Regions from separate parts of the Streptomyces sp. NPDC001270 genome, predicted to be linked through region 2. Evidence: riboswitches for the same ligand, from Rfam matches in the RefSeq annotation. Region 2 holds a riboswitch; each other region holds the start of a gene.

Region 1 (3,266 bases), on a different contig from region 2:
GGCGCAGTTCATGCACCTCGAACACGCCGCGCCGGACCGGCCCATCTCGCTGTACATCAATTCCCCGGGCGGCTCGTTCAGCGCGATGACGGCGATCTACGACACCATGCGGTACCTCGCCTGCGACGTGGACACCCTCTGCCTCGGGCAGGCCGGCTCCGCGGCGGCCGTGCTGCTCGCGGCCGGCACCCCCGGCAAGCGGCTCGCGCTGCCGGGCGTACGGCTGCTGCTCCAGCAACCGTCACTGCCCCGGCCGGTACAGGGCCAGCCCAGCGACCTCGTCATCGAGGCCGACGAGCTGACGCGCGTCCGCGCCCTCCAGGAGGAGATCCTGGCCCGCCATACGGGACGCACCCCTCAGCAGATCCACGAGGATCTGGAGCGGGACCTGATCCTGGACGCCCAAGGCGCACTGGAGTACGGACTGGTGGACCACATCGTCCGCAGCCGCGGGGCCGCGCGCACGCCGGACGCCGGGTGAGCCGCGGATGCTGCCGCCGGAACTGCCGCCGCTGCCCGCCCTGACCCGCGCCGAGGGCGAACTGATCGACCGCTACCTCGAAGCGGTCGACCTGCTGGGCCGGATCAACCCGGCGCGCGGCGCGGACACCTACCCCGCACTGCGGGCCGCCCAGGCGCTGGCGCGCACGGCGGTCGAACTGCGGGACGCGCTGGCCCTGATGCACCTGCGGGGCGAGAGGGAGCTGCACGCGGTCACGCTGGCGCGGGCGCTGCGCGTACTGGACGGCGAGCGGCGCACCGCCCGGGTCGCGCTGCCACCGGACGGCGCGGGGTGATGCGGGGTTCCCCGGACCCCCGGTCCGCCGCGTCGGCGCAACGCCGGGGGCCGGGCTGAAACGGCCCAACCGGCGTACCTCTGTTCGGCGTAGGCGGACGTCCCTTTTCGGGACCGCGAAGGGTGTGCGGGGCGTGGGGCCGACGGAGCCGCCGAAGTGCTCCCGTGCTGGTCCGAGGGCTCGTCGGCGTTTCGGCCATGGGCGGAATGGACCGCCCTCCGCCCAAACAGGTGGGTGGTGACTAAAGACACACATCGCCGGTTGCGTTGGGATTTTCTGACAGTTGTGAGTGAAGATCCCTGTCCGACGACAAGCCCCCGCCACAGCGGCGGGGCGGTCCGGGCGGACGCCGAGTCCTGCCGCCGCCCGGATGCCCGGTCGACAGGAGTGGATCGGCAGGAGTGGAGGACCCAGGCACGACGGGTCGCCGGAACGGACGCGAGTCCGGTCCGAGCGGCCCTTGGGGTGAAGCCGTGGCGACGCGGCCGGGCAACTTCGCCAGCCCGAATCCGACAGGTCATCCTTCACAGGCGGCTGACGAAGGGTTGCGCATGACTGCGCTCAATCGTGTCCCATCGCTGATGGCGCGGGCCGGTACGGCCTCGGCGCTCACCCTCGCCGCCGTGGGCGGCTCGATCGTGGCCCCTGGTCTGGCACCCGAGGCAGCGGCCGCCACCATGGGCGCCAGGGCCCTCAAGGTCGCGGCGTCCAAGAAGGGCTCCCCGTACAAGTGGGGCGCCACCGGCCCGCGCAGATTCGACTGCTCCGGGCTCACGCTGTACTCGTTCAAGAAGGCGGGCAAGGCCCTGCCGCGTACGGCGGCCCAGCAGTACAACAAGACGCGCCACATCTCGGTCAGGAGCCGCAAGGCCGGAGACCTGGTGTTCTTCCATGCGGGTTCCAGCGTCTACCACGTCGGCATCTACGCAGGTAAGGGGAAGATCTGGCACGCCCCGAAGACCGGGGACGTGGTGCGGCTGGAAAAGATCTGGACCAGGCGAGTCTGGTACGGACGGGTGAACTGACCGGTCCGAGGGGATGCCGGCTCCTGGCGTCGTGCCGTCATCCCCTCGGCGCCCGTTCACGGCTGACCTGGCATCAGGACAGCAGCGGTTCGAGGAGCAGGGCCGCGCCGAGGGCCGCCAGGGCCAGTCCCGTGCCCGCGCCGAGGGCCCGCGCGGCGCGTGGCTCGCGCAGCCACCGGCCCAGCCGGTCCACCAGCAGCGCGACCGCCGGGAACCACACCAGGGTCAGCCCGATCACGATCAGCGCCAGCAGCAGGGTCCTGGGCAGCGCCGGGCCGTCCCGCGGCACGAACTGGGGCAGCAGGCTGAGGAAGGTCAGTGAGACCTTGGGATTGAGGGCGTTGGTGACGAACCCCTGCCGCAGCGGATGCGCGGCCGAGGGCAGTAGCGGCCCGGCTTCCGCGGCGGGGCGGCGCAGGGACCACAGGGTCCGTCCGCCGAGGTACAGGACGTAGGCGCCGCCGAGCAGTTGCAGCGCGCGGAACAGCGGGGGCACGGCCACCAGGGCCGCCGCGACCCCGGCGACCACGAGCGTCGTGTGCACGAGCAGCCCGCCCGCGATGCCGAGCGCGCAGGCGACGCCGTGCCGGCCAGTTGGCGAAGCCGGAGCGGGAGGCGGGCACCGCCCTGCTGGTCCGGCACCACCGCGGCGCACGGCTGACCGGCGCGGGCGAGCTGCTGGTGGTGCGGGCACGCCGGGTCCTCGACGAACTGGACCGCGCCCGGCACGAGCTGGCCCGGCTGGCCGGCCTGTCGGGCGGCACGCTCCGGCTCGGCACGTTCCCGACCGCCGGTATCCATCTGCTGCCCCCGGTCCTCGCCGTGTTCCGCCGGGCCCATCCGGACGTGGAGCTGTCGGTCGCGGACCACGACCCGCCGCACGGGGTGACGGCCGTCGCGGCCGGTACGGTGGACCTCGCGCTGACGCACTCCTACCACCCGGCCGAGCCCTTCCCGGTACCGTCCTCGGTGCGCCTGGAGCCGGTGCTGGTGGAGGAACTGGTCCTGGTGACCGCCCCGGGGCACGCCCTGAGCGACGGCGCCGCACGGCTGCCGCTGTCCGCACTCGCCGGGCAGCCGCTGATCAGCATGGCCCCGGACCATCCGGCCCGGCGGGGCGTGGAGTCCCTGCTGGCCGCGGCGGGGGCCACGCCGTCCGTGCTGGTGCCGACCCCCGGGTACGCAGTGGTGTGCGCGCTGGTCAGCGCCGGGCTCGGGGTGGCCGTCGTACCCGAGACGGTGGCGCGCACGGCGGTCACCCCGGTCGGGGTGCGGGCGCTGGAGGGGGGCGGGATGCGCCGTACGATCCTGGTCGCCCACCGCGCGGACGAGGTGGCGCCGGCCGCGGACGCCTTCCGGGCGCTGCTGCGCGGGGCGTTCGGCCGTGCGCACCAGGCGTGACCGCTACGGTTCCTGCTGTCCCACCGCCGTCACCGGCTGCGCC
Region 2 (3,266 bases):
GAGGTACCAGTACGACGACTACGTGGACCAGCAGGACATGGGCGGGCAGGCCGTTGATCAGGGTCATCGAGGCGCTCCTGAGCGGGATAGGGGGCGTCAGCGTGGCACATGAAACTCTCAGCTTCTTCTCAATGACGCCCCCGGCGGCAGCCCCCGCGCCCCGCGCGGGAGCAGCGCGATGCGGGCCCGCGCGGGAGCGGAAAGAGGCGGGCCCGCACGGTTCGGCCGACGCGGCCCGCGCGGGTCGGTTCGACGCGGGCCCGCGCCGCGTCAGGCGGGTCGCACCACGCTGTGGATGATCGAATCACCGCCGTAGTAGATCGACTCCTCGCGGACGTAGGCGCCAGGCTTCGGGGCGTGGATCATCATCCCGTTGCCGATGTAGATGCCTACGTGGCTGACGTCGTCGTAGAAGAAGACCAGGTCACCGGGTTGGGCATCGGCGAGGGAGACCGTGGTTCCGGCGTCGACCTGGCTGTAGGTGGTGCGCGGCAGGCTGACGCCGGCGGCCTTCCAGGCGGCCTGGGTGAGCCCCGAGCAGTCGTAGGAGCCCGGACCGGTGGCACCCCAGACATAGGGCTTGCCGATCTGCGCGCGGGCGAAGTCGATCGCCTTCTGGGCCTTGGTGGCCGACGAGGAAGAAGAGGACGAAGAGGAGGAAGACGGCGAGGACGATGTGTCCGTGGCGGACGACGCGTCCTTCTTCTGCTGAGCGGCCTGCTGCTCCTTGGCCAGCTCCGCCGCCTTCCGCGCGGCCTCCTCCTGCCGGCGCTTCTCGATCTCGGCGAGCCGCTTCTTCTCCTCCGCCGTCAGCTTGGTCAGCAGCTCGCGCGCGGTGGAGAGCTTCTTCTGGACGGTGGCCTTGGCGGTCTGGAGTTCGTCCTGCGACTTGGTGAGCGTTTCGAGGCTCTGCGTGGCCTCCCGCCGCTTCTTCATCGTCGCCGACTGCTCGGTGACGTAGTCGTCGACCACGGTCTTCTGGCGGGCGGTCAGCCGGTTCATCAGCTGGCTCTGGTCGAAGTAGTCCTGCGGGTTGTCGGCGAGCAGGAGGGAGGCGCTGTCGGGAACGGAGGCTCCGGTCCGGTACTGCGCGGCGGCGAACGAGCCGAGCTCGTCACGGGCCTTGTTGAGCCGGTCGGTGCCGCGGGCGACGTCGTCCAGGAGGGTGTCGACGCGCTTGCGCTGTTGGCCGGTCTGCTCCTTGGCCGCGTTGTAGTGGTCGGTTGCCGATTCGGCCTGCCGGTACAGGTCGTCGACCTTCTTCTGCACCTCCTCCACGCTCGGCTTGCCGTCGGTGGGGGCGGCGACGGCCGTCTGGGAGAGCAGGGCTACGGAGGTGAGGGCGACGGTGGCCAGGGCGGGGGTGCGTATGCCTGCTACGCGCGTACCCGCGGAGCGCGGCTTGCGGTGCGACGCCAAGAGAGGCGACTCCTTCCGTGTTCCGCCTGCCGAGTTAGCTGTCGGGTTCGGGCGGGTGGTTCGGAAGGTTTGCCCTACGGCCGTTTCCCTTGTGAGGGATTGGGCCGATTCACCCCAAAGTCGGTGTGGGTCCCCGGCTCCCGCGTGCCACGGGGACACGCCGGACTCGGCGGAGGCCGCACGGCCCGGCGAGGTTCGCCGGTGGGGGTCGTACGGCCCGCCCGGCACGCTAGCCAACTCGTGTGGCCCCTGTGAAGGTTGGTGGGTGATATGCCCGATACATTTTCGTGACCTGGTGGTGAGTTTCCTCCAGGGTCATCGGGTGATTCCGTACGGTGAGCGGATCGGGCGTGGATGTGACCGGGTGGATCCCGGCCGGACGGAATGGGTCACGCTTCGGCGGCGACCTGGGACCGACCCGTGAGCGACCTGGGATCGTGGTCGACCTGCGGCCGGTCTGCGGCGGTCTGCGGCCGGCCTCGAATCGACCTGGGATCGGCCTGGGATCGGCCTGGGACTTCGCTGGGGCGGCGGGGCGGCACCGGCGAAGTTCTGCGAGCGGCACCGGTCATGTTCTCGGGGCGGCAGCGGGTTGTCAGTGGTGCGCCCTAGACTCGGAGAGCGATGAGCAGCCTTTTTGACGACAGCTTCCTGGCGGACCTCCAGGCCCCCCGCGGGCAGGAGGGGGAGCCCCCACCGCCCGAGGACGAGCACGCTCCGGAGCCGGTTCCGGACGATCTGTTCGGCGGGAAGTTCGACGTGCCCCCGGACCCGGACTCCTACTACGGGGACGGTGCCCCCCGGCCGGTCATCGACCCGGCCGCGCTCCTGCACGGGCTGAACGACAACCAGCGCGCGGCCGTCGTGCACTCCGGCTCCCCGCTGCTCATCGTGGCCGGCGCCGGCTCCGGCAAGACCCGCGTGCTCACGCACCGCATCGCCCACCTGCTCGCGGAGCGCAAGGTGCATCCCGGGCAGATCCTCGCGATCACCTTCACCAACAAGGCCGCGGGCGAGATGAAGGAGCGCGTGGAACACCTCGTCGGCCCGCGCGCGAACGCGATGTGGGTGATGACCTTCCACAGCGCGTGCGTGCGCATCCTGCGCCGCGAGAGCAAGCGCCTCGGCTTCACCTCGTCCTTCTCGATCTACGACGCCGCCGACTCCAAGCGCCTGATGGCCCTGGTCTGCCGCGACCTGGACCTCGACCCCAAGCGTTTCCCGCCGAAGGCGTTCAGCGCCAAGATCAGCAACCTGAAGAACGAGCTGATCGACGAGGAGGACTACGCCGCCGAGGCGGCCGGGGGCGCGTCCCAGTCGGACTCCGGGGGAAGCTTCGAGAAGACCCTCGCCCAGGCGTACGCCCTCTACCAGTCGCGGCTGCGCGAGGCGAACGCCCTCGACTTCGACGACCTGATCATGACGACCGTCAACCTGCTGCGCGCGTTCCCGGACGTCGCCGAGCACTACCGGCGCCGCTTCCGCCACGTCCTCGTGGACGAGTACCAGGACACCAACCACGCCCAGTACGCACTCGTGCGCGAACTCGTCGGGACCGCCGAGCGCCCGGCGGACGTGCCCGCGCAGGAGCACGACCTGCCGCCCGCCGAACTGTGCGTGGTGGGCGACGCCGACCAGTCGATCTACGCCTTCCGCGGCGCGACCATCCGCAACATCCTCCAGTTCGAGGAGGACTACCCGGACGCGACGACGATCCTCCTGGAGCAGAACTACCGCTCCACGCAGACGATCCTGTCCGCCGCCAACGCCGTCATCGAGCGCAACGAGTCCCGCCGCCCCAAGAACCTGTGGACCAACGCGGGCGCGGGCACCACCATCACCGGGTA
Region 3 (3,266 bases), 220 kb from region 2:
ATCAAAGCAGCGGTGCCGGCGGTGGGCTGCTGACACGTCCCGTACCACGACACTCCCCTCCGTCTGGTCGAGCCCCTGCCCCACGACCGTGTCCGCGCGCGGGCTGATCGGCCCCTGGTCGCACCAGTACCCCGGCCACGGCCCGCCACCCGGACCGGCCGTCCACTTCCTCAAGGAGACCGCACTTCCTCCAAGGCCGCCGGGTCGGCGAGCCCGCCTGGTCGTCCCCGGGTGATGTACCTCGCGTACGGACTCCAGGTGCCCCGGCCCTGGCGCGCTCACCGCTGCACACCGGCGCGGACACCGCCCCCTCCCGTCCGGTCGGCGACGACGGCGGCCTGGTGGCACCGGGCACGGCCTCCCGCCCTGCCTCCCGGCAGGCCGCCGTATCCGCGTCGCCGTCTCCACCGCCTGCCGGCCGTAGGCCCGGCCGCGCCCGGAGTCGGCGGCGGGCTGCCGGTACGGGCCCGGCGGGCAGCCCGCTCGAACTGCCGGTAAAGACCCGGCCCTTGAACCGCACCGATCGGCTTCGCGGCGCCGGAACAGCCGGAAGAAAGGCGCAAGTAAGACCAAGTAAGACAGAGAAGAAGCGGAGGAAAGGCACAAGGAAGTCACTCCGTGCCACACCGTCACACACGCACACTCGAACGGTACGGATATTCCGGGCTATTCGGACCTTCGACGTAGACCGGGGCCGCGCCGGAGGCGCACACGATCACCGGGCGCGCCGCACGTCGACCCGTGCCCGCGCCCGCTCGGACCTGCCATTTCGCCCGTACCGACCGGATCCACGCGGACACCGCGGTCCAGGCCCACCCGGAGTTCACCTGTGACGCAAGCCACTTCTACCCCGTCGGCAAGGCGATCCGCACGACAGGCGCCGAGGCAGCCTTCCACTGGGCGCAGAAAAGGTAATTCCGGGGACCATGGGGTGAAGTGACCGTTTTGCCGTCATTGGCACCTCAATTCCTCTTGGTGCTTAATGCACTTCGAGCCCGAGACGGGTGATTTGGGTCACACGAGGCGGCGTGTCGACACCCGGACCACACTTTCAACCCGCCGTACGCAGTCGCCCAGTTGACCGTTGGCAGTCGCAAAGGATCTACCGGTCATACCCACCATCCCGCAGTCAATCGGCATGAGCTATGAATCCGGTACTTGTTTCCGGCATGTGCGGTCGCATAGCTTCCGGGCCAGTCGGGTGGACGCCGAATCCTGCCGCCACCCGTCATGACCCATCGACGAACACAAATTCGCACGGCAGGAGCGGGGGACCCAGGTAGGTCGCCGGACCGGACGGCACAGCCGACCGGAACGGCTAGGGGTGAAGCCGAGTCGCCATGTGGCGGCCGGCCGGGCGTCTCCCCCGCCCGAACCCGACAGCTCACCTCGCAGGCGCCGGAGAGGAACACCATGTCTGCTGCCGCTCAGTACCGCCGTCACCGCGTCAACCGCCTCGCTCGCACCCTCGCGGTGGCCGGCACGGGCGCCGCCGTACTCGCCCTGCCTCTCATCGGCGCCGCCGGCGCCCACGCGGCCACCACCGCGACCACGACGGCCGTCAGCGGGACCACGACGGCCCTGACGACGGCTGGATACAAGAACAACCTCGACGGCTGGATCCGCGAGTCGCTCGCCGTCATGGCGCGCAACAAGATCCCGGGCACCTACAACGGCATCTACCGCAACATCATCCGCGAGTCCTCGGGCAACCCCCGGGCCATCAACCTCTGGGACTCCAACGCGGCCAAGGGCATCCCGTCCAAGGGCCTGCTCCAGGTGATCGACCCGACGTTCCGGGCCTACCACGTCGCGGGCACGTCCAACGACATCTACGACCCCGTCGCCAACATAACGGCCGCCTGCAACTACGCCGCCCACCGCTACGGCTCGATCGACAACGTCAACAGCGCCTACTGACGGACCCGCCGCGCTGAAGAACCGTTCGCGGCGTTCACGGAAACAGTCGTTCGAGGACGACGGCCACGCCGTCGTCCTCGTTCGACGTCGTGATCTCGTCGGCCACCGCCTTGAGTTCGGGGTGTGCTCCCCCCATCGCCACCCCATAGGCGGCCCACCGGAACATCGGGATGTCGTTCGGCATGTCGCCGAAGGCGACGGCCCGGTCGGCGCCCAGCCGCAGGTGCTCGGCGGCCAGCGCCAGACCGGTGGCCTTGGTGATGCCGCACGGCTGCAACTCCACGGTCCCCGGCCCCGACATCGTGACGTTCGCCAGGGAACCCACGACCGAGCGCGCCGTCGCCGCCAACTCGTCGTCGGACAGCGCCGGATGCCGCAGCAGAACCTTGCTGATGGGCGCGCACCACAGATCATCGCGCCGCTCGACGCGTACGGCGGGCAGCGTCGGATGCGGCATCAGATACCCGGGTTCGATGAGCGTGAGCCCGTCCACCCCGTCCTGGTCGACGGCCGCGTACACCTGCCCCACCTCGGCCTCGATCTTGCCGAGCGCGGTCTCGGCCAACTCCCGGTCCAGGGTGACCGACCACAGCAGGCGGTCCGCGCCGGCGTCGTACACCTGCGCGCCCTGTCCGCACACCGCGAGCCCCTCGCCGCCGAGTCTGTCGAGCAGCGGCCGTACCCGTGGCGCGGGGCGCCCGGTGACCACCAAGTGCCGGGCACCGGCCCGCGCCACGCGCGCGAGCACGGCGAGGGACCGGTCGGAGAGGGTGTCGTCACCACGCAGGAGCGTCCCGTCGAGGTCGGTGGCGACGAGTGAGAATGCGGGAGGAGCGGCCATGATCAGAGAATACGGACAGCGCGCCGCTCCGACTCACGTCCGCTTCCCACCCCTCCTCGCCGCGCCGTAGCGTCCGTCTCTTCTTCCCACTCCCCTTCTTCTCTTCCCACTCCCCTTCTTCGCGCCCTCGCGCCCGTCTCCCGTACGTTCGGCGCCCCTTCCCCCGGTGCCGGCCGTGACGCGGAGGCCGCGCCGGTCTCAGCCGTGGGCCGCCACCAGGTGTCTGGTCAGGCGCGGGGAGGCGAACTCGGTGCCGCACACGAAGCGCATCACCGGTCCGTAGGAGGCCGCGGCGGGCAGGCCGGTGAAGTAGAGGCCGGGGACCGAGGAGACGTATCCCGGGCCGAGCTTCGGAGTGCCGCGGCTGACGATGAGCCGGGTGCGAAGCCCATGGGCCAGGAAGCCCATCGCGGCTATGTCGACGCGGTAGCCGGTCGCCGCGATGACGTGGTCGGCCATCAGCCGGCCGGTGGCACCGGCACGGGTACGGACCGTGAGGACCGGG

The links. A riboswitch is a leader RNA that binds a small molecule or an ion and turns the genes downstream of it on or off. The one in region 2 is predicted to bind cyclic di-AMP.
Region 1: it holds a riboswitch for cyclic di-AMP, as region 2 does, so the genes downstream of both, ACFY2B_RS07800 (C40 family peptidase) here and ACFY2B_RS01750 (NlpC/P60 family protein) in region 2, are expected to answer to the same signal.
Region 3: it holds a riboswitch for cyclic di-AMP, as region 2 does, so the genes downstream of both, ACFY2B_RS00700 (transglycosylase SLT domain-containing protein) here and ACFY2B_RS01750 (NlpC/P60 family protein) in region 2, are expected to answer to the same signal.

The regions. Positions count from the first base shown of each region.
Region 1 covers NZ_JBIAXM010000003.1:324,019-327,284, forward strand. The annotation lists gene ACFY2B_RS07790 (ATP-dependent Clp protease proteolytic subunit) at 1-481, shown strand, start outside; gene ACFY2B_RS07795 (hypothetical protein) at 489-797, shown strand; cyclic di-AMP (ydaO/yuaA leader) riboswitch at 1,135-1,345, shown strand; gene ACFY2B_RS07800 (C40 family peptidase) at 1,349-1,822, shown strand; partial or broken gene ACFY2B_RS07805 (LysE family translocator) at 1,896-2,405, opposite strand; partial or broken gene ACFY2B_RS07810 (LysR substrate-binding domain-containing protein) at 2,414-3,223, shown strand; gene ACFY2B_RS07815 (ATP-binding protein) at 3,227-3,266, opposite strand, start outside.
Region 2 covers NZ_JBIAXM010000001.1:366,052-369,317, forward strand. The annotation lists gene ACFY2B_RS01745 (DUF2231 domain-containing protein) at 1-67, opposite strand, end outside; gene ACFY2B_RS01750 (NlpC/P60 family protein) at 271-1,419, opposite strand; cyclic di-AMP (ydaO/yuaA leader) riboswitch at 1,428-1,601, opposite strand; gene pcrA (DNA helicase PcrA) at 2,044-3,266, shown strand, end outside.
Region 3 covers NZ_JBIAXM010000001.1:149,403-152,668, reverse strand. The annotation lists gene ACFY2B_RS00710 (CocE/NonD family hydrolase) at 1-33, shown strand, start outside; gene ACFY2B_RS00705 (hypothetical protein) at 742-915, shown strand; cyclic di-AMP (ydaO/yuaA leader) riboswitch at 1,230-1,411, shown strand; gene ACFY2B_RS00700 (transglycosylase SLT domain-containing protein) at 1,414-1,920, shown strand; gene ACFY2B_RS00695 (HAD family hydrolase) at 1,955-2,761, opposite strand; gene ACFY2B_RS00690 (NAD(P)-binding domain-containing protein) at 2,960-3,266, opposite strand, start outside.